DNA from 3 places in the Ornithinimicrobium cryptoxanthini genome. Region 1 is predicted to be linked to each of the others. Evidence: predicted binding sites of a transcription regulator. Region 1 holds the regulator's gene; each other region holds the start of a gene.

The links. Region 1 encodes LexA, which represses DNA repair genes until DNA is damaged. Its sites were predicted from a motif close to TCGAACANNTGTTCGA; they were not measured.
Region 2: a site for LexA is predicted at 1,374-1,389, ahead of NF557_RS09520 (HNH endonuclease signature motif containing protein). Genes of this name have one in related genera too.
Region 3: a site for LexA is predicted at 5,281-5,296, ahead of NF557_RS07610 (HNH endonuclease signature motif containing protein). Genes of this name have one in related genera too.

Annotation. Positions count from the first base shown of each region.
Region 1 is NZ_CP099490.1:1,058,707-1,066,152, reverse strand. Features, by position in the region: gene NF557_RS05050 (glycoside hydrolase family 65 protein) at 1-75, shown strand, start outside; gene NF557_RS05045 (hypothetical protein) at 184-669, shown strand; gene NF557_RS05040 (LysM peptidoglycan-binding domain-containing protein) at 761-1,195, opposite strand; gene lexA (transcriptional repressor LexA) at 1,420-2,154, shown strand; gene NF557_RS05030 (PRC-barrel domain-containing protein) at 2,325-3,782, opposite strand; gene NF557_RS05025 (helix-turn-helix transcriptional regulator) at 3,891-4,646, opposite strand; gene NF557_RS05020 (aminotransferase class V-fold PLP-dependent enzyme) at 4,793-5,854, opposite strand; gene NF557_RS05015 (AIM24 family protein) at 5,930-6,658, opposite strand; gene NF557_RS17525 (hypothetical protein) at 6,754-7,188, shown strand; gene NF557_RS05005 (LysR family transcriptional regulator) at 7,269-7,446, shown strand, end outside.
Region 2 is NZ_CP099490.1:2,055,991-2,063,436, reverse strand. Features, by position in the region: gene NF557_RS09520 (HNH endonuclease signature motif containing protein) at 1-1,329, opposite strand, end outside; gene NF557_RS09515 (universal stress protein) at 1,515-1,943, opposite strand; gene NF557_RS09510 (SDR family oxidoreductase) at 2,046-2,813, opposite strand; gene NF557_RS09505 (SURF1 family cytochrome oxidase biogenesis protein) at 2,852-3,649, opposite strand; gene NF557_RS09500 (hypothetical protein) at 3,652-3,855, opposite strand; gene NF557_RS09495 (DUF3099 domain-containing protein) at 3,842-4,222, opposite strand; gene fabG (beta-ketoacyl-ACP reductase) at 4,290-5,018, shown strand; gene fabI (enoyl-ACP reductase FabI) at 5,042-5,797, shown strand; gene NF557_RS09480 (tetratricopeptide repeat protein) at 5,803-7,446, shown strand, end outside.
Region 3 is NZ_CP099490.1:1,648,358-1,655,803, reverse strand. Features, by position in the region: gene pntB (Re/Si-specific NAD(P)(+) transhydrogenase subunit beta) at 1-418, opposite strand, end outside; gene NF557_RS07620 (Re/Si-specific NAD(P)(+) transhydrogenase subunit alpha) at 415-1,959, opposite strand; gene NF557_RS07615 (HAD-IA family hydrolase) at 2,048-2,710, opposite strand; gene NF557_RS07610 (HNH endonuclease signature motif containing protein) at 2,767-5,217, opposite strand; gene NF557_RS07605 (class I SAM-dependent methyltransferase) at 5,424-6,512, shown strand; gene NF557_RS07600 (alpha/beta fold hydrolase) at 6,518-7,446, shown strand, end outside.

The DNA of each region.
Region 1 (7,446 bases):
CTGCCCCCGACCCCAGTTGTGGGCGGCTACACCCAGGAGGGGCAGCGGATCATTCCAGCCACCCCGCGGGGCTGATCCGGGGCGACGAGACGCCTGTCGGCGCCGGCTCGACCTGGTGCAGAAGATGGCATCACTGTGCCCCGTGAGAGGACGTTTTGGCTCTCAGTGTGATCGACTGGACCTATGAACGAAGCCACCGTCCCCTCCTCCGAGCCGTCCGACCCGGCCGCTTCGGCGCAGCGCGACCTGCCTGCCGAGAACGAGACGGACCGTCTCGCTGCCCAGGTCACCGGACCCGAGGACCAGGTCGGGATGGCCGCTCTGTGGCGCGTGACCATGGGCCTGGACCACTGGTGGTTCATCGCCGTCGGCGACACCGGCGCCGAGTCACCTGCCGCGGCTGAGATCGATGGGCAGCTGATGCTGTTGGCGTTCACATCCTCGGAGCGAGCTCGTGACTTCGCGGTGCGCCAGCAGATGATCGGCCCGGACGAGGACCTGCACGCCATCGCGCTGCCGCCGACTGAGGTTGTCGAGTCCAATGAGACCTACACGGCCGCTGACATCCACGGCCTGATGTTCGACCCGCACATCAGTGGCTACTTCATCCCCAGCGAGCAGCTGCCGGTCGTCTGGGAGGCTGTGACCAGCCCCGCCGACCAGGCCTGATCAGCGCACCGACGAGCCCGATCAGCACAGCGACCCCGCCCGATCAGCACACCGACCCCGCCCGACCAGCACAGCGACTGCGCGGAACCGCTCAGGGCTGGGGGATCTGCAGGACCGTGCCGGCCTGGACGTCCAAGGAGTTCATCTCGTTGGCCAGTTGGATCTGCACGATCGCGCGGTCCATGGGCAGCTCCGGCAGCTCGGCCACCGCGACGTGTGACAGCGTCTGACCCGGCTGCACCACGACAGTGTGGCTGCCTGCGGCCATCGCCGGGAAGACGCCCATCGCGGCCGCAATCACCACCACCAGGGCACCGGCCACGGTGAGAGTCATGAGCAACCGGGCACGGCGGGTCAGCGTCAACGGGGTCCCGGCAGGGGCCCGCATCGCCCCCGTCTGAGGCAGGTCGTCTGCCGTCACGAGCCGTAGGTGGCCGCGCCCTGAGCTCCGGACGCCCGGCGCGGGCGGGAAGTCCCGGTCCATCAGGTCAGGTGCCGTCAGGTCATGCAGTGCGATGGCGCTCATGGTTCCTCCATCTTTCCGTGTCCCGAACGCTTGTCCGTCGGACGCTTGTGTCATTTCTAGCACAGCCGTACGACTGTTGTCGACACGCCACGTCGAACTGGTGTTTGCCTCGGCGTTCGAATGCTCGTACGATGTGCTCACGTCAAATACCTAACCAGGGACCACTGACAGACCCCCTGACCTGCAGTTCCAGGGAGTCGCCAGGGAGCGAGAGGGGCAACACGATGGCTGACATTCACGAGATGCCGGACCGGGACGGGCGAGCGGACCTGACTCCCCGCCAGGAGAAGGTGCTGCACGTGATCCGCGACTCCGTGGACCAACGCGGCTACCCGCCGAGCCTGCGCGAGATCGGCACGGCGGTGCAGCTGGCCTCCCCCTCGTCGGTGGCCTACCAGCTGCGCATGCTGGAGCGGAAGGGCTATCTGCGCCGCGATCCCAACCGTCCGCGCGCCATCGAGGTCGTCCTGCCGGGCTCCGGTGAAGGTCAGGCACCGGGCTATCGCCGGACGCCGGCAGCCGAGGAGGCCACTGCCTCAGGTGCGGAGATCTACGACGAGACCGGCATCGGTGACGCACGCCCTGCCGCGTCCTACGTGCCCGTCCTGGGCCGGATCGCGGCCGGTGGACCGATCCTGGCCGAGGAGGCCGTCGAGGATGTCTTCCCCCTGCCCCGTCAGATCGTCGGTGACGGTGAGCTGTTCCTGCTCAAGGTGGTCGGTGACTCGATGGTGGAGGCGGCCATCTGCGACGGCGACTGGGTCGTGGTGCGTCGTCAGGACGACGCGATCAACGGCGACATCGTCGCGGCCATGCTGGACAACGAGGCGACGGTCAAGACGTTCAAGCGCACGGACGGCAAGCTGTGGCTCATGCCGCACAACGAGGCCTACGACCCGATCGATGGTGACGACGCTGTGGTCCTCGGCAAGGTCACCGCAGTCCTGCGCCGGGTCTGAGCACGCGCAGGAACACCTTTCCCTGGTGACGTGCTGTCCCAGACCGGTGCCACCTGGCAGTCCTCCCCCCTCCCCGCCAGGTGGCACCTAGCACGACGACAGCGCCGTCCGACCCGATGGTCGGACGGCGCTGTCGTGTGTAGGTGCTGTCGTGCGTGGGGCGTCAGGGTTCAGAGGGCGCTTCGTGCCTGATTGAGGCGCTCGCGCTCCTCGTCCGACATCTCGGTGCCGTCCCGGTCAGGGCGGTAGCCCTCGGGTCCGAACACCTCCGGCTCACCGGTCTCGTCGACACCGGCATCGGTCCCGGCCGCGAGCGTGCTCTCCTCATCGGTGACCTCGCCCGCGTGTGCCTCAAGTTCCTGCGCCTCCGCCGCCTGCGTGTCGTCCGTCTGCGTGTCGTCCGGACGCGTCAGCCCGTCAGCCGGCTGCTCCACGTCGGAGGCAAAGGCAGCCGGCGGGGTGGTGCCGGTGATCGGGTCGCCCGTCTCCGCGCCGGGGGTCTCGTAGGCCGTGGTCGAGACGTCTGCGGCATAGCCCGCTGAGGCAGCACCGCCAACCGCCGCCCCGGCAGCACCGAGACCGCCACGGTCGTCCTGGGGGTAGCCCGTGCCGGTCTGGGACTGCGACCCGCTCACGACGCCGTCGTCCGCAGCAGCTGCGTCCCCGCCCTGCTGGTCCTCGATCCGCTCGAACTCGCCGTAGTCACCGGTCGTCGACCCGATGTCCGGGCCGGAGTCAGCCGTCACCGGCTCGACCGTGCCGAACTGCTCACCGTCCATCGAACTGCCAGCGGCCGAGTCCGCGGGCTCACCACGTCCCTCGTAGGCGGCCGCGTGGGCTGCTGGCTGGTCGGGTGTGTAACCCGAGCGGTTGGCATCTGTCGGCTCCTCATCCGCCGGGTCGGAGCTGGGCATCGCCCACGGCTGCGACGTGGGTGCTGCAGGCTCCTGCTCGGCAGACCAGTCGGCGTCACCGGCGGGGGTGGCCTCCTGGAAGACGCCCGACTGCGCGTCGCCACGATCCGCGTCTCCGTCCCGGTCCTCGGCGCCGGTGGTAGTGCCCGACTCGGTGAGCGAACCGCTCCCCAGGTCGTTGCCGCTGTCGCCGACTCCCGCACCGGTCGTCACGTCGTCAACCCCGGGCGTGGTGTATTCGGAGGTCACTGCGCCGTCGCGAGCCTCCTCGGTCTGACTCTCCTCGGTCGGGATGCCCTCGGTCCGCGAGCTGGTCATGTCCTGGGCAGTCTCATCACTGCCGAACATCGCAGTGCTGTCGGGCGCGCCAGCGCTGGCCTGGTCACCGGTCGCTGCGCCTCGATCGACCCCGTAGTAGGAGAAGAGGGTGGACTGCTGGCTGTCGTCCAGGTGATCCTCGGCGTCCACACGCGGGGAGTCCTTGACCTGGTCCTTGGTGTAGGGGACCTGGATGTTGCCGTCCGCCACGTTGGCGTCGTTCAGGGGCACAAAAGACTCCCGCAGCCCGAAGAGCCCGCTCTTGACACTGGCCCACGCCGGCTGCCCAGTGGCGTCGTCAAGGTAGATCTGCCCCACGCTGCCGACCTTGTCACCATTCTGGTCGATCACATCGGCGTCGGTGAGACTGGCAAGGTGTTCGCTGTTGATGGGCACGTGCACTACTCCTTGCTCGAAGAGTCCCCGGACCCAGTGCCAGGGATCGAGTCGAACGTATCCCGCCGCCTGAGCACGCGCCACCCGAGTTGACCGGGGGAACTGCCCCTAGGCATCGACAGTCTCGGGGGCGAGGAGGCCGAGCGCCTGCGCCCGGTTGACCGCGCTGAGACGATCGCCCACGGCTAGCTTGTCGTAGATGTTGCCCAGGTGACGGTGCACCGTCCGCAGTGAGCAGTCGGCGACACGCGCGATCACCGCGGCAGTGTGGCCGTGGGCCAGGAGCTGCAGGACCTCGATCTCCCGGTCGGTGAGCTTCAGGAGATCCCCTCCCCCGTCGCAACTGTCCACCTCGATCGCGATGATGCCAAGGACAGCAGAGGGTGTGGGCCGAGACAGCTGGAGGAGCTTGCCGAGGCCGGCAACCACAGGTTGCACGCTGGCCAGCAGTGCCAGGTTCTGGTCGGTGAAGTCCTCACCGCTGCGCCCGAAGACAAAGGTCACCAGTCCGGGGCCGCCATAGATCGGCAGGTGTGCGAACTGGTCGACGCCCAAGGTCTGCAGGGCCTCCGCTCTGATCGCCGACTGCTGCCAGTCGGCCTCGCCGTAGGCGCGAGCGGCACTGGTGGGAGCCAGATTGCCGGTCACCACCGGCCGGAGCAACGGCCGGGACAGCTGGCTGCGGATCTGCTTGGACATGCCAGCGTTCACCGCCGTGGTCCCGCCGATGACCTGGATCACGAGGCGTGGGGCATCCGCGCGGACGAGCAGGCCGACGCTGCAGTCCAGCGCGGGAAGGAGCAGGTTCACGATCGCGCCGACGCGCTCCTCGATGCCCTCGGGCGCGTGCGAGGCGGCCGTCACCAAGTCAACGGCAAGCGTGTATGGATCACGAGTCCCCAGCACCACGCTATTGTGGCGCACTTTACCCGGACTGTAAATGCCCTATACCCCAACAAAACGCTTAGGACACTCGAAAATCACCGTGCCAGCGCTGCGAGCAGGCCGGATCAGGTCAGTGCGGACGCGACGAGATCGACGTCAGCGTCGGTGTTCCAGACGTGGAAGGCGAGACGCACCCGGCCCGCACGGCTGGCGCAGCGAACGCCGGCGGCCTCGAGGCGTGCCGCGCGTGAGCCGTCCGCATCATCGAGGGTGACGACGGGCCTCGCGCAGGGCTCCTCACCGAGCCTGTCCCGAAGTGCATTAGCGAGTCGGATGTCATGGTCACGGACGGTGGCAATGTCCAGCCCGGCAAAGACCTCACCTGCCGCCGCGGCGCCGACCCAGCACAGCCAGGCCGGGGAGACATCAAAGCGTCGAGCATCAGGCGCCAGGGCCATCTCGGGGCCGTAGCAGGAGTCCCAGACCGACTGCCCGGCATACCAACCCGCATTGTTGGGCGTGAACCGCGCGGCCACCTCCGGCCGGACCGTGAGATAGGACGTGCCCCGCGGCTCGCAGAGCCACTTGTAGGCCGAGCACACCGTCAGGTCGAAGTCGGCGGCACTGACGGGCAACCACCCCGCCGCCTGGGTGACGTCGCACAACGTCAGCGCACCGTGCCGCGCGGCCGACTCCGTGATGGAGGTGACGTCGGCCAGCTCGCCGGTGCTGGACTGCGCCAGGCTGAAGGCCACCAGGTCGGTCGATGGGCGGACCGCTCCCGCCAACTCCGCGAGCGGGACCTGGCGCACGGTGATCCGCGGCTGCTGCGCCAGGAAGGGGAAGAGCATGGAGGTGAACTCGCCTGTCACACATAGGACCTCAGCCCCGTCGGGCAGGGACGTGGCAACCGTGCCGACATGGACGGAGGTCTGCGACCCGATCGCCACGGCACTGGCTGGCACGCAGACCAGGTCGGCATACTGGGCACGCGCGCGCTCTGCCGCCTCGCCATAGGCGACCGGACAGCCCTCCCCCGCCTGCCAGCTCACCAGTGCCTGTTGCATGGCCTCGATCACGGCCCGCGGTGGCAGCCCGAGGGTGGCCGCATTGAGATAGCCAGGCACCGGCGCCCAGAGCTCGGCCGCCGACTCCACGATGTCGAGGCGGTCCGTCACAGTCGTCATCCTCCCACTGTGACGGACCATACCGAGTTACACAACGCCATACTTGACGCTGTTTGAATAACTTCTAGTGATGTCTCACTCCATCAGGTTGCCGAGGAGGCCGCCTCCCTTGGAACCGCTGCTCTCCTGATGGCCGCCGGTGACGACCCCCTCCGACGGCTGGATCAGCACATAGCCCTGACCCCGGAAGGCCATCTGGACCATCTCGCCCGTCCCGCCCCGCACCAGGGACTTCAGGCCACCGGCGTCGATCTTGATGTCCATCTGGACCCCGGAGGTCCACAGCACCACGGCCTGCGCGTCACCGAACGTGGGCGCGCTGGCGACGTCGAGCGCGACCGGCTCCCCGTGCGTGGTGACTGCCACATAGCCGGTGCCCCGCAGTGAGACGTTGTAGAGGCCGCCTGCCATCATGCCGCCGCGGGCCTGGACGCGGTGGATGTCCCACTCGATCGACGCGGAGAAGGCGAGCACGCTGTTGCCGTTGACCGAGATCGTGTCGTTCTCGAGATAGAACACCTGGATGTCGGCGGCGTCCTGCCCGAGAAAGAGCTCCCCCTCCCCGGTGCACTCCATCATGTCGACGCCCTCGCCGGTCACGGCCGACTTCAACATCTTGTTCAGGCCGCCCGAGCCGCGGTTCTTGAAGCTGATGCTGCCCTGGTAGGCGACCATCGATCCGGTCTTGGCCCACACCGGGCCGTAGGCCATGGAGACCTTCAACAGCTTCTTGTTCTGCTGGACGAACGGGTCCGTCGACTGGTTCTCCGCGTGCTCGTTGAACAACTTCCCATGAATCGCCATGCAGTGCTCCCTCGTCGTGGCCGACCCCCCACAGGTCGGCGCTCAGTCCCCCGACGGACTGTCGGAGGTGTCCATGCCTGGCTATGCTCGCAGTCATGGGATTCCTGGACAAGGCCAAGGCCGCGGCAACTGATCTCGCGGCCAAGGCGGACACCGCGATCACGCAGGCCTCAAGCAATTGGAGCGGTGCCGGCGGTGGAAATGCCGAGCATCTGCTTCGCGACTACGGCCTGCTGACCTGGCGCGAGCAGCACGGTCAGCCCGTGGACGCGGCCGAGTTCGCCCGCGTGCGCGAGGCGCTGCAAGCACTGGACGGCGAGGGGCGTCTGCGCGACCTGCCGCTGCAGACGAGCCCACCGCCTCCCCCGCCGAGCTATCAGACGCCACCACCTCCAGGTGGCGCGGCGAGCCCGCCGCCTCCGGGTGGCCAGCATGATGCCCCGCCCTCGTCAGGTGACCTCTCGTCGCCTCCGCCGTCGGGAGGCAGCCCGACCCCGCCGCCGCCTCCTCCCCCTCCGCCCGGGTTCTGACCCAGCCGCGCCACTGGCACACCTGCCCCGCGGCATACGCCAGACACGGCGCGGCATAAGTCTCGGTTATCGTTAGCCACATGTTTGATGTAGCTGGCTTGCGTGTCATGCGGGCCATCGCGGCCGAGGGGAGTTTCACCTCCGCCGCGCGGTCGCTGGGCTACACCCAGCCCGCGGTCTCCCAGATGGTGCGTCGCCTGGAGCAGCGCACCGGAACCGTGCTCGTCGAGCGCCACGGCCGCACGGTCCGCCTCACCG
Region 2 (7,446 bases), 1.0 Mb from region 1:
GGTCGCGGTGCCGCTGGCGCCGCAGGTGCAGGTGCAGGTGCAACCCGGCCCGCCCGGACCTTGGGTACTGCCGGGTCGGGCTGTGAACGCTGCTGGGATCGGGGTGCCTTCAGCATCGGTGCCGAGGAGGGTGGTGAGGGGGACGATGACGTCCAGGGTGGCCGGCGGTAGCCCGGACAGGACCCGGGCCAGCTGCTCGGACTGTTCAATGGTGACCTGGTCCGGGTCGTCGGGGATGGCCGAGAGGTCGACGGTCCCTTTCAGCAGGAGCGCGGTCGCGATCGCGCACCGCAGCTGACGCTGGCTGCGTGGGTCGCCCAGGGCGCGGGCCCGGCGGGCGGCGGCGTCGATCCGTTCGTTGATCGCGGTCCCTTCCAGCGGGGTGGTCCCGATCATGAAGGTGCCGGTGCCGTTCTCATCGAGCATCAGGTGGGTGTCGGCGTTGGCTTTCGCGGCAGCGTCGGCCTCTTTCTGCTTTTCGGGGTCTTGGGCGTTGACCCGGGCGATCTCGCGTTTCAGGGCCCGGTTGAACTCCTTGTGCCGCCACGGGCCACCCAGAAAGCTCCCGGCGGAGTCGAGGCGTTCGGTGACCGCAGCACAAGGGTCGGTGCCGAAGAAGCCGTTGGCGATCGCGGCACCGTCCTCGTGGGCCATGCCGGTGCAGGCCCGGTAGTAACTGCGGACCAACCGCCAGGACGACTCACCACACCTCAGGGAGTGGTGGACCGGGCCGGCGACCTCGGGTGCGGCGTTAGCGACAGCGACCAGGTCGCGGACTTCGCCCTCACCCCACCCGATGCCTGCCTCGATCTCTGCGCAGGTCTTCGACTTCGCCCGCGCACGCCACAGCTCCTGCTGGGAGGCAGAGAGCTCCTCCGAGCTGGTCGCGCCCTTGTCGCCCAGCAGCAACTTCCCGTGCACCCAGGTCAACTGCTTGGTCGCGGAGAGGACGACCGACTCCAGATGGCCGGCCACGCCGGTCAGGGACTCGATCGCCCCGAGCAGGTCACTGCCGTGTTCCACCAGCTGCGGGGCCTCAGACGTGCTCGGCCGCTCGGCGACGGTCGCGCAGGCCAGCGAGGCACGCGTCAACGCCTCCGCCGCCCCAGGCTCCACACCCAGTCGCGCTAACGCCGCCCGCAGCTGCTCCTCAGCGTCTTCCTGCGACGTCCTGTCGGCCCGTGATGAGGTTTGCCCGTCAGCCGGCTCCGGCACGATGGGCGGCAACGGCCAGGACCCACGCCAGAGCCCGTCCCGGCCTAACTCCAGCCCAGGGGTAGCGCTCAGCAACTCCCCGAGCCGGTCGGCTAAGAGTTCTGTCCCCATCATTGTCACCTCCCCACGAACGTCTGTTCTCTCCACTACCACTATATTAGAACAGATGTCCGACAGTGGGTCGCAGAGCGCAACCAGCCTGTGGATGAGCACGGGGAGGGTGCCGGTTTGGCATGCAGGACCACCGGCGGGACTTGAGCGCCTGGCCTGAGCTGCAGGACGAAGGGTGAGCGGGGCGACTACGCCTTCGGACTGCTCTTGACCACCAGCACGGGCACCGGCGAGTCGAGGAGGACCCGCTGCACCGTCCTGCCGGCAAGATATTTGCCCAGCTCCGAGCGCTTCTGAGAGCCGACGACCAGCACGTCGACGTCGTGGGCTCTCACCATCTCCAGGAGTGCGGAGGCCACATCTCCGGCCGAGGTCAGGGAGATGACCTGCCACTGCGGCGTCGAGGGATCCGTGAGGTCGGCCGTGATCGCCGCGACCTGCTCCCGCACCGACTCGACACTGGCATCGTCGGCGGGAAGCCCCGCGGTGCCGGTCACTCCGGTGTCCTGCACGTGGAGCACCAGCACGGAGGTCTCGTGGACCCTGGCCCACTCCATGGCCGCCAAGATGGCGCTACGACCCTTGGGCCTCGCGTTGAAGGCAACGGCGACGGGCATGGTCTGACTCCTTGGTTCCTGTTCGACAACTTCGCACCACGCCCCTGGCGTCGACCCCTGGGCATCGCGCCGCTCAGCCTAGCGCTCCTGCACGACCTCGGCTCAGATCGTGCGTGTCGCGCCGCCGTCGACCGTCACCATGGACCCCGTCACATAAGAGGCGACAGGAGAGGTGACGAAGGCTGCGACGGCGCCAAACTCCTCGGGCTGGCCATACCTGCGCAACGGGACCTGCTCGGCATACTGCCTTCGGGTCAGCTCCGGGTCGTCGCTGGCTGCGTCGGCCTGCCGGACCCGGTCGGTGTCGATCCGACCCGGCAGCACACCATTGACCCGGTGCCCCAGCTCGCCGTATTCATCAGCCATCATCTTGGCGGCCATCGCCAAGCCGGGACGCAGACCGTTGGAGAGCGCGAACGGGGGCAGCGGAGTGCGCACCGAGGTCGACAGGACGAAGGTGATGGCCTGCGGGCGGGTCGCCGCCTCGAGCAGGGCGCGCGCCACGCGCAGGGGACCCAGGTGCACCTGCTCGAAGGCCGCCCGCCACTCCTCGTCGGTCTTGTCCCGGATGGGTCCGGTCGCCGGGCCACCCACGCTGAGCACGGCGCCATCCACAGACTCCAGCTGCGCCTGGGCCGCGTGCAGGATCTGCTCGCCAGAGGTGGGGTCGGCCAGGTCAACGGCGAGGGAGTATGCCGTGCCCTCGCCCTGCTCGGTCAGCTCGGCTGCCGTCGCGGCCGCCGAGTCAGGGTCGCGTCCCACGATCAACACTGACGCCCCGTCGGCCACCAGACACTCTGCAGTGGCCCGGCCCAGCCCGCGAGAGCCTCCGGTCACGACATAGCCACGTCCCGCCAGTCCCAGGTCCATGGCCCCATCGTCGCACCCGCGCACTCCGAGAGGCTCGGCTACTCGTCCTCCTCGTCCCAGATGCGCACCTTCTTGGCCTTCGCCGGACGAGCCGTCCCGGCCCCGGCCTCCGTGTCCTGCCACTCCCGACGGGCCATCACCAGCACCAGGATCAACCCGACGGGTGAGGTCAGCCACCACTGGAGGGAGTAGGCGAAGTGCGCTCCTAGACCGGTCCGCGGCGGCTCCAGGGGCAGCGGTCGCGCGATGTCTCTGCCCGGCTCCCCGACGTGCTGCTCCGACTCCAGGACCAGATAGGCACCCAGCACCGGTCGCTGCCACTGCTCACCGGCCGCCGCCAGGTTGATCGACGCGAGCTGCCCCTCGACAGCGGCACGGTCCAGGTCCACCTCACCGGGCCGGAGCCACCCGGTGACCTCCACCGGACCTTCTGGCGTCGTGGGCACGTCGGGCAGCGTGGCGGCGTTCTCAGCGTTCGGGCCCCACCCCCGGTTGACGGTCAGCGTGCCGACGGCGGTCTGCAGGGGGGCCACGACCTCATAACCAAAGGTCCCCTCACGCGGGCGGTTGCGCACGAAGAGCTGCTCCCCGACATACTCACCGCTCGTCTGCACCCGGGTCCACTCGCGCTCCGAAGCCAGCGGAGCGTCGCCTCGCAGCACGTCCTCCAACGGCACGGGCGCGGCGTCATAGTGGGACTCCACCAGGTCGCGGGCGGCCACCCGCTCCTGGTGCCGGGAGAACTGCCAGTTGCCCAGCAGCACGGCGACCACCGCAAAGATCAGGGCCAGCGCGAGGGCGGTCAGCCATCGGCGGGTCAGGAGAGTGCGCAGCAAACCTATCCGTCCCGTTCGTCGAGCTGGTCGACGGGGACGACCTCGATCAGGAAGCCGCGGAGGGAGACGAAGCCGCTCAGGCTGTCCCGGTGGTCCTCGCAGGCCAGCCAGACCTTGCGTCGGTCGGGCGTGTGCAGCTTGGGGTTGTTCCACACGACGCCGTATGCCGCCTGCTGGCGGCAGGCCCTGGCGCTACAGACCATCATCGCGACCGTCCGTGGATGGTGCGCCGTCCGGTCGGTGATGGTGTCCGTCGGGGTGGGCCGTGGGATGGGGGCGGGGCGGGCCGCCTTCGGGCAGGGCGCGGATGGGTGAGACCGGAGCCGCGTCGGGCACGGTGCGGCGGTCGACCGCATTGGCGATCGTGACGGCAATCTGCGGCAGGAAGATCGCCGCCGCGGCGAAGATCAGCCCGACCACCAGCCACCCGCTGAGCAGCGCCCAGACGGCGAGGGGGAAGGAGATGGTCCGGATCAGCATGGCGATCAGGTAGGTGCGCATGCGGTGCTCACGATCCTCCTTGGCGGATCGTCTGGCCGTCGTCACCCCTTGGGCCACCTGCCTGCGTCTCACCTCTCCACGATACGCCGGTGGGGTCGTGCGACGAGGAGCCAGGGGTTAGCGTGTGGCTGTGACCGAGATGACGACCGACTCCACGCCCGACGCCCGCACCGTCCTGGTGACGGGAGGCAACCGCGGCATCGGTCTGGCCATTGCCCGGGCTTTCGTCGAGGCTGGTGACGAGGTGATCATCACCCACCGCAGCGGCACCCCGCCCGAAGGCCTGCGAGGCGTCATCTGTGATGTGACCGACTCCGACAGCGTGGACGCCGCCTTCACCCAGGCCGAGGAGCTGCTCGGCCGCCCGATCGAGGTCCTGGTCGCCAACGCCGGCATCACCAAGGACACCCTGCTGATGCGGATGAGCGACGACGACTTCGAGGCGGTCCTGGACACCAACCTCACCGGCGCCTTCCGCTGTGCCCGGCGTGCTGCCAAGGGGATGATGCGGATGCGTCGTGGACGGATCATCCTGATCTCGTCGGTGGTCGGGCTCTATGGCTCACCGGGGCAGGCCAACTATGCCGCTTCCAAGTCGGCGCTGGTGGGCCTGGCCCGCTCCATCACCCGCGAGCTCGGCGGACGCGGCATCACGGCCAACGTCGTCGCGCCAGGGTTCATCGAGACGGAGATGACGGCCGCGTTGCCCGAGGAGCGTCAGAAGACCTATCTGGCCGGCATCCCCGCCGGTCGGTTCGCCACGCCGGCCGAGGTTGCGGGCACGGTCCGCTTCTTGGCCGGGCCGGATGCGGGCTACATCAGCGGCGCCGTGATCCCGGTTGACGGCGGTCTTGGCATGGGCCACTGAGGTTCGGCGCTAGTCTGCTCCCCATGCTGCTCGAAGGAAAGAAGCTCCTCGTCACCGGAGTCCTGATGGACTCCTCCATCGCGTTCCACGTCGCCCGCCTGGCTCAGGAGCAGGGCGCCGAGGTGGTCCTGACCTCGTTTGGACGCACCTTCCGGATCACCCAGTCCATCGCCAAGCGCCTGCCGGTCATGCCCGAGGTCGTCGAGCTCGACGTCTCCAAGCAGGACGACCTCGACTCCCTGGCCGAGCGACTGCGCGAGCACACGGACCACCTGGACGGCGTCCTCCACTCCATCGGCTTCGCACCCAAGGGTGCCTTCGACTTCATGAACGCCCCCTGGGAGGACGTCGCCACGGCCCTGCAGGTGTCGGCATACTCCCTGAAGTCGCTGACGGTCGCCGCGCTCCCGCTGATGCGCAGCGGCGGCAGCGTCGTCGGGCTCACGATGGACGCCCAGCTGGCCTGGCCGGTCTATGACTGGATGGGCGTAGCCAAGGCGGCCTTCGAGGCGACGAACCGTTATCTCGCGCGCGACCTGGGGCCTCAGGGCATCCGCTCCAACCTGGTCTCCGCCGGTCCGATCGCCACGACGGCAGCACGCTCCATCCCGATGTTCGAGCAGTTCGAGAAGTGGGGTGAGCGCGCGCCGCTCGGCTGGGACCTCAAGGACGCCGCGCCGGCCGCCAAGGCCTGTGTGGCGCTGTTGTCCGACTGGTTCCCGGCCACGACCGGAGAGATCGTCCACGTGGACGGTGGCTTCCACGCGATGGGCTTCTGACCACGATGACCGAAGTGTCCACGGTCCAGGTGACCGAGGTGCGCCTCCTCGAGGGCCCGAACCTGTATTTCGCGCGGCCCTCGGTGAAGGTGAGCCTCTCCCTCCCCGGATACCAGGCCCTCGACGGGACCACCGCTGCCGAGCTCGCCGAGAAGGTCGGGCTGCGCCGGGCGGTGCCGGGCAAGCCGCACACCGAGCAGCGCCAGCGCTTCCTGAGCCGCCTGGCCGGCACACTGCTGCGCAGGATCGCCGCTGGCGTGCCCAGTCGGGTCGGGGTCCGTGGACGGGTCGGGACCGCCCTGGATGCGGTGATCGTCGCCTTCCCGTGGCGCCACCGTGGGCGCGCAGTCGCTCTCGGTGAGGCTCTCGGACCGGTGCTCCAGGGCCTGCTCGACGGCGAGGATGCCGACGAGCTGCTCGCCTCGGCGGCCCAGCTCGTCCGCTCCGCAGAAGACCAGACCGCACCGACCCAGATGCGGCCGCGCATCCCGGTGGCCTCGATCACTGGCACCAACGGCAAGACGTCCACCACCCGCCTCCTGGCGCACATGGGCATGACGGCCGGCCAGCGCTGCGGATGGAGCTCGACCGAGGGCGTGTTCATCCAGGGCGAGCTGATCCAGCCCGGGGACTACTCCGGTCCGTCGGGCGGGCGGATGGTGCTGCAGGACAAGTCGGTCCAGCTGGGGCTGCTCGAGACGGCACGTGGTGGACTGCTGCTCAAGGGCATGGGTGTCTCGCACAACGACGTCAGCATCGTGACCAACGTGACTGCCGACCACCTGGGGATGCAGGGGATCGACACGGTCGACCAGCTGGCCGAGGTCAAGGCGATCATCACCCGCGTCACCCGCAAGGACGGCTGGGTGGTGCTCAACGGAGACGACCCGCGGGTGCGGGCGATGGCCAACGACGCCAGCGGTCGGATCTGGATGTTCAGTCTCCACCCCGACTCGCCGGCCCTGCGCGAGACGGTGGACCGTGGGGGACGGGGTATGACGGTGCTCGAGGGCGACATCGTCATCCTGCGGCGCGGTGCGGACCCGGACCGGCTGATCCGGATCCTGGACGTGCCGATGACTCTTTCCGGGCTGTCCGAGCACAACATCGCCAACGCGCTGGCCGCGACGGCCGGGGCGCTGGGGCTCGGCCTGTCCCGAGACGCCGTGGTGGAGGGCCTGCGCACGTTCACCCCCGACCTGGAGCACAACCCGGGCCGGATGAATGTCTGGACCGTCCCCCTGCCGTCTGGTGGCAAGGCGACGATGATCATCGACGCGGCCCACAACGAGGCCGGCCTCGAGGCGTTGCTCAACGTGGCCGAGGGGTTGCGACCGCCCGGCGACCGGGTGCACCTCGGACTGGGCGGTGTCGGGGACCGCACCGATGAGATCCTGATCGGCCTGGGCGAGATCGCCGGCCGGCGGGTTGACCGCGTCCACATCGTCCACAAGGGCCACTATCTGCGGGGGCGGACGACCGAGGACCTGGAGGCACAGTTCGTCCAGGGCCTGGCCAACGTGGGCGCTGTCGCGACCGGCTCCTCCGACAACGAGGTGGACGGCCTCGCCACCATGGTCGAGCACATGGCCGACGGTGATGTCGGCGCCCTGATGGTCCACGCCGACCGGGCTGACGTGGTCGAGTGG
Region 3 (7,446 bases), 590 kb from region 1:
TCACCGCGCCGATGAAGACCCCGAGGAACACCTCGACCAGGTGGATGGTCACCTCGGAGCCGGTCAGCGGCCCTGGGGACAGGTAGGCGTTGTAACCGATCAGGACGGCGGCGATGCCGACAAAGCTGTGCAGCATCGCGATCAGCTGCGGCATGCCGGTCATCTCCACGACCCGGGCCCGCCACAGACCGATGCTCGCCCCCACGGCCATCGCCGCCGCGATGAGCGCCAGGGTGAGCCCGGGGTTGGCGGCCCGCTCGGCAGCCAGCCAGATCGTCGCCACCAGGGCGATCGTCATACCAATGATCCCCAGCGCGTTGCCGCGGCGGGCCGTCTCGTGCTTGGACAGGCCCGCCAGGGAGAGGACGAAGAGGACCGCGGCGATGATGTATGCCGCCTGCACCAGGTTGAGGGTCATGCCGACTCTCCCCGGTGGAACATGCGCAGCATCCGACCAGTCACGGCGAAGCCGCCGAACACGTTGATGCTGGCCACGACCGTTGCCACCAGGGCCAGGCTGCGCACCAGAACGTCCTCGTTGCCGACCTGCAGCAGTGCGCCGACCAGGATGATCCCACTGATCGCGTTGGTCTCCGCCAGGAGCGGCGTGTGCAGCGCATGCGTGACGTTGCTGATCACATAGAAGCCGACGATGACCGCCAGCGCGAAGACGGTGAAGTGGCCGAGGAAGGCAGGCGGTGACACGCTGGCCACGAGTGCGAACAGGACCGCGGCCAGCCCCATCGCGACGTAGCCCCGCCGCGGGTCCTTGGGCTTGGTCGGTTCCGGCGGGGTGACAGGCGTCGCCTCAGCCGGTCTTGTGGGGGTGGCGGAGACCGCGACCGGTGGCGGTGGCCAGAGGACCTTGCGCTCGTGGGTCACCGTCAGGCCGCGCTGGACCTCGTCCTCGAGATCCAGGACGACCCGACCGTCCTTGGCCGGGGTCAGCAACGTGACGAGGTTGACGATGTTGGTGCCATAGAGCTGGGAGGCCTGCGTGGGCAGGCGGGCCGGCAGGTCTGTGTAGCCGACGATCCGCACGCCGTTGGGGGTGGTGATGACCTCACCCGGCACGGTCAGCTCGCAGTTGCCGCCGTTGCGGGCGGCCATGTCCACGAGCACGCTGCCGGGACGCATCGCCGCGACAGTCTCCGCAGTGACCAGGGTCGGAGCGTCGCGACCGGGGATCAGCGCGGTGGTGATGACGATGTCTGCCTCGGCACACTCATGGGCATAGACCTCCATGGCGCGGCGCTGGAGGTCCTCCCCCATCTCTTTGGCGTAGCCGTCGCTGCTCTCGTCCTGGTCACCCAGGTCGATGCGCACGAACTCTGCGCCCATCGACTCGACCTGCTCGCCCACCTCGGGCCGGATGTCGAAGGCCCGCACGACGGCTCCCAGGCTGCTGGCGGTCCCGATGGCCGCGAGCCCGGCGACCCCGGCGCCGATGATGAACACCTTGGCCGGCGGCACTGTGCCAGCAGCGGTGACCTGTCCGGTGAAGACGGAGCCGAACTCGTTGGCCGCCTCGATCACCGCGCGGTAGCCCCCGATGTTGGTCATCGAGGACAGGACGTCCAGCGACTGGGCCCGGGAGATCCTGGGCACCGCGTCCATCGCCAGTGCGGTGACCCCACGCTCTGCGAGGGCTGCGAGCAGCTCAGGCCGCTGGGCTGGGCCGAGCTGGGTGGCCAGGAATGATCCTGCCTGCAGCTGGCTCACCTCGTCGGTGCTGGGCGCCTCGATCTTTGCCACGAAGTCGGCGTCCCAGACGCCCGGGCCGGAGTCAAGACGGGCGCCCGCCTCGGCATACTGCTCGTCCGGATAGCTGGCCCGCTCCCCCGCACCGGACTGCACGACGACGTCGTGGCCCAGGGCGATCAGCTTGCGCACCGTGCTGGGCGTGGCCGCCACACGTGTCTCGCCGGACGTGGACTCAGTGGGGACGCCGATCAGCACACGCGCTCCTTTGCTTGAAATGCCGACGGAATGCACCGCCGACGATCGCACCATACAAGGGGGCGCCGTCAGTGCGGCGGCGCGATGGTCAACGACGCGAGACCCTGACCCCTTCGTCCTCCAACGTGAACGTCAGCGCCGACAGGTCATCGACCACAAGGTCCGCCAGCGGCTCGAGCTCTTCGACGCTGCTGGTGGTCACCACGGCGACCGTCGCGGCCCCCGCCGCGCGCCCCGACCGCAGCCCGGCCGGTGCGTCCTCGACCACGAGGCACCGGGTCGGGTCGACGGCGAGCTTCTCGGCCGCGATGAGGTAGGGCTCGGGATCTGGTTTGCCACGGCTGATGTCGTTTGCGCTGACCAGCACCTCGGGTGCCGTGAAGCCAGCCGCGGCCAGTCGCACGGTCACGAGCTCTCTGGTGGCGGAGGTGACGATCGCGCCGCGCCAGCCGACCGCGGCGATCGCCTCCGTCGCGCCCGGCAGGGCCACGATGCCCTCTAGGTCCGCCAGCTCACGACCGTCAATGTCGGCGGTCGCGGAGACCGGATCGAGGTGTGGGGCCACGTCCGCGATAATGCTGCTGCTAGGCACACCGTGAAAGCCGATCAATGCCTCGGCGGCCACACCGTTGTCGGCGGCCCAGGCCAGCCAGGAGCGGACCACGGCATCGCGGGAGTCGATCAGAGTGCCGTCGTTGTCGAACAGGACGGCGTCGAAGACTTCGGAGGTGATGTCGCGCACGCGACCCATGCTCTCAGACGCGGTGGCGGCCAGGTCCAACAGGCCGGCGCCGCAGGAGCACCGCGTCAGAAGGGTGGTTCGCCGAGGGGTTCATCCCAGGGGGCTCGCCCAGTGTGACCATCGTCGCGCTTGTCGTCGCCGTGCTCGTGGTGCTGTTCACCGTCGCCATCGCTCGCGTCGTCGTGGTGGGTGCGGGTGGCCTGGTGGCGCTCGTGTTCGGCTCGGGTGGTGTCGGGGGCGGGGCGGTAGGCCCGTTGCCCGTCGGGGCCGGTGTGGGTCAGGGTGATCTGGTCCCAGCCGGTGAAGTCGTCCTCCCACCCAGGACTGTCTTCCCTGGCTTCGAAGGGTGAGCCGGGGGGCCGGTAGGACAGGGCTTGGTAGATCGCGGCGTCGATCGCCTCCGCTGGCGTCGCTCCTGCGGCGATCTCCTGGTCGATCTGGGTCTTCGCCGCGGTCAGCAGCTTGGTGTACTGGTTGTAATCGTGAGCCTTGGTCGTGTAGATCCGCCCCAACAACGTGGTCCAGGTGACGTCACGGTCGGCGTTGATGATCGCATCGACGTCCTTCTTGGTCTTCTTGTCGTGGTGGGTAGTGCTCAGGGCCATCGCGTTGGCTTCACAGGTGTGCCCACCGGTGGTGCCGTACTCCTGGACGTGATCCAGCTGGGAGGTCTTGGCGGGCTTGACGCAGCCGGGGGCGCGGCAGAACCGGTCAGCGGCGATGATCTGGGCGCGCATCGCGGCATCGAAGCGGTAGGCGGTGATCGAGCGCTCGACACACCGGCCGGTGGCCGGGTCGGTCAGCAACCGGTACAGCGTGGAGCCGGGGACCAGGGCCAGGTCACGCACCTGTGTCGGGGACAAGAACAGTGACTCGCGACCGACGACCTCACCCACCCCCACATCCGGCAGGCGGACCTTGTCATCGACCAAGCCATAAGGATCATCAGCATCAGCATCGTCGTCAGGGTCGTGAGGGTCGGCGTCAGCGTCATGAGGGTCGTCAGGGTGGCTCGGGGCGTGAGCACCGGGGTCGGCGTCAGGGTCGTCAGGGTGGCTCGGGGTGTGAGCGGCGGGGTCGGGGCAGGGTTGTCCCCTCAGGCCGGGACCTGGTGGGTTGCCGGAGCCTGTCGGGTCAGCACCGGAGCCCGCCGTCGCCTCAGCACCCGATGTCGTGCTGGCCCCGCAGGTGCAGGTGCAGGTGCAACCCGGACCGCCTGGGCCTTCGGTGCTGCCGGTGCTGCCGGTGGTGCCGTGCTGGGCTGTGAACGCGGCCGGGATCGGGGTGCCTTCAGGATCAGCGCCCAGGAGGGTGGTGAGGGGGACGATGACGTCCAGGGTGGCCGGCGGTAGCCCGGACAGGACCCGGGCCAGCTGTTCAGACTGTTCGATGGTGACCTGGTCCGGGTCGTCGGGGATGGCCGAGAGGTCGACGGTCCCTTTCAGCAGCAACGCGGTCGCGATCGCGCACCGCAGCTGACGCTGGCTGCGTGGGTCGCCCAGGGCGCGGGCCCGGCGGGCGGCGGCGTCGATCCGTTCGTTGATCGCGGTCCCCTCCAGGGCGGTGGTCCCGATCATGAAGGTGCCGGTGCCGTTCTCATCGAGCATCAGGTGGGTGTCGGCGTTGGCTTTCGCGGCAGCGTCAGCCTCTTTCTGCTTCTCGGGGTCTTGGGCATTGACCCGGGCGATCTCGCGTTTCAGGGCCCGGTAGAACTCCTTGTGCCGCCACGGCCCACCCAGAAAGCTCCCGGCGGAGTCGAGGCGTTCGGTGACCGCAGCGCCTGGGTCGGTGCCGAAGAAGCCGTTGGCGATCGCGGCCCCGTCTTCGTGGGCCATGCCGGTGCAGGCCCGGTAGTAACTGCGGACCAACCGCCAGGACGACTCCCCGATCCGCAGGCTGTGCTGGACCGGGCCCAAGACCTCAACCGCGGAGTTGGCGACAGCGACCAGGTCGCGCACCTCGCCCTCACCCCACCCGATCCCTGCCTCGATGTCGGTGCGGGCCTTGGACTTCGCCCGAGAGCGCCACTTCTCTTTCTGAGAGGCCGAGAGCTCCTCTGGGCTGGTCGCGCCCTTCTCGCGCAGCAGCAGCTTGCCGTGCACCCAGGTCAACCGCTTCGCCGCGGACAGGACGACCGACTCCAGGTGCCCCGCGGCCGCGGTGAGGGACTCGATCGCACCCAGCAGGTCACTGCCGTGTTCCAGCAACCGCGGCGCTTCCAGGTGCTTGCGCCCCGCGTCGGAGCTGGCGACGGTGGCACACGCCAGCGACGCGCTCGTCAACGCCTCCGCCACACCCGACCCAACGCCCAGGCGCGCCAGCACCGCGCGCAGTTGCTCCGCAGCCTCATCCTGCGAGATGTCGTCATCGGGCTCCGGGGTCGGCTCATCAACTGGCTGCGGCGTGATGGGAGGCAACGGCCAGGTCCCACGCCAGAGCCCGCCACGACCACGCTCCAGCCCAGGAGCAGCGCTCAACAACCGCTCCAGCCGGTCGGCTAACACTTCGGTCGACATCACTACCCCCCTTCCCCTCACCTGTGTGGGCACTGCGCCCGCTCCCTCCAACTACCACCATATTAGCACACATGTGCGAGGCTTGCGTCGGCGTCAGGACTAGGTGGAGCACCTGATGCGGTGAGTGGCCCGAAGGGATGAGTCTGGTGGCACGGGCTAGCGGAGCCACGATCTGCGGGCCACACTAGATGCGAAGGATCACTACCATGGCCATCACCACCACCCCTCCCCCGGCGACCGAGCTCGACCCCGACAAGCTGATGGGTTTTGTCTTCCGGGCCGTCGACGAGGTCGGAGCTAGCCTGAACGGCGCCCTCGTCGTGATGGGCGACCAGCTCGGCTACTACCGCGCCCTGGCCGACCTCGGCCCGCTCAACGCACCTCAGCTCGCCCGGGCCACCGACACCGATGAGCACTACGCCCGCGAATGGCTTAATGCCCAGGCCGCCGGCGACTACATCGACTACGACCCCGAGGCCGGGCTGTTCAGCATCTCGCCCGAGCACGCGGCCGCCCTGACCGACCCGAGCTGCCCCGGCTACGTGCAGGGGCTGTTCCAGTTCGTCCACGGCACGGTGCGCGACGCACCGCACATCGTGGCGGCCGCCCGCACCGGCGCCGGCTACGGCTGGCACGAGCACAACACGGACGTCCACGCCGGGTGCGAACGATTCTTCAGGCCCGGCTACCTGGCCAACCTCGTGAACGGCTGGCTGCCTGCTCTCGACGGCGTGGTGGCCAAGTTGGAGCGTGGCGCGAAGGTCGCCGACATCGGGAGTGGCCATGGCGCACCCGCGATCCTCATCGCGCAGGCCTTCCCGAACAGCACCGTCCTCGGCACCGACTACCACGCGGGCTCGATCGAGGTTGCTCGACAGCGGGCAGCCGAGGCAGGCGTGGACGGACGAGCCACGTTCCAGACCACCGACAGCACGGAGCACCCCGGTGGAGGCTATGACCTGGTCACCATGTTCGACTGCCTGCACGACATGGGCGACCCCGTGGGCGCCGCCCGTCAGGTCAAGGAGATCCTCGCCCCCGATGGCACCTGGATGATCGTCGAGCCGATCGCCGGGGACCGGCCTGAGGAGAACTTCAACCCGGTGGGCCGTGTCTACTACGCGTTCTCCACCCTGCTGTGCACACCGACGTCCCTCGCCCAGGATGTCGGCACTGCCCTGGGCACCCAGGCGGGGCCGGCCAGAATCCGCGACGTCACCACCGCAGCCGGGTTCACCCAGTTCCGCACGGTCGCCAGCACCCCGTTCAACAACGTCTTCGAAGTGAGGATGTGAGCCCGGTGGCCGGCTTGAGCGACCAGACCGACACGGCCGTCGAGCCGGCCACGACCGGGGTCACCGTCCGCGACGGTGTCGACCTGGCCTGGCAGACCTACGGCACCGGGCCGCGGACCCTGCTGCTCCTGCCCACCTGGCAGATCTTCGACTCCCGCTTTTGGAAGGCGCAGGTCGGCTACCTCTCCCGGCACTTCCGCGTCGTCACCTTCGACGGCCGGGGCACGGGTGCCTCTGGGCGCCCCACCGGTGCCTCGGCATACTCCAACGACGAGTGCGCAGCCGATGTGACGGCGGTGCTGAATGCCACCGGGACCGAGCGGGCGGTTCTGGTCGCGCTCTCGTGCGCGGCGTCCTGGGCGATCCAGACCGCCGCCGACCACCCCGACCGAGTCGACGGGGTCTTCGCGCTCTCCCCCTCGTGCGGAGTCAGCGTCAGCCAGCCGGTGCGGGATGCCCACGCCTTCGACGAGCGGTTGGACCCGACGCAGGGTTGGGCCAAATACAACCGGTACTACTGGACCGAGGGCGACTTTGCCGACTTCCGCGACTTCTTCTTCCACCAGATGTTCACCGAGCCGCACTCCACCAAGCAGCTCGAGGACGCCCTGCGCTGGTCGGAGCAGACCGACCCGCAGACTCTTGTCGACGCCAACCTCGGACGACTCGGTTGCGACGGCGTCGTGTGCCGGTCGATCGACGAGGCTGCCCAGCGCGTCACCTGTCCGGTGCTCGTGGTGCACGGCACCGACGACCGGGTCCGATCCGACGCCGTCGGTCGCCGGATTGCCGAGCTGACCGGGGGCCGGCTCGTCCTGATCGAGGGCGGCGGGCACGGACTCATGTCCCGCTCCCCGGTCCAGATCAACCGGCTGATCCACGAGTTCGCGACCTCCGCCTGTGCGCCGGTCATCGGGTCCACCGATCGTCCGAC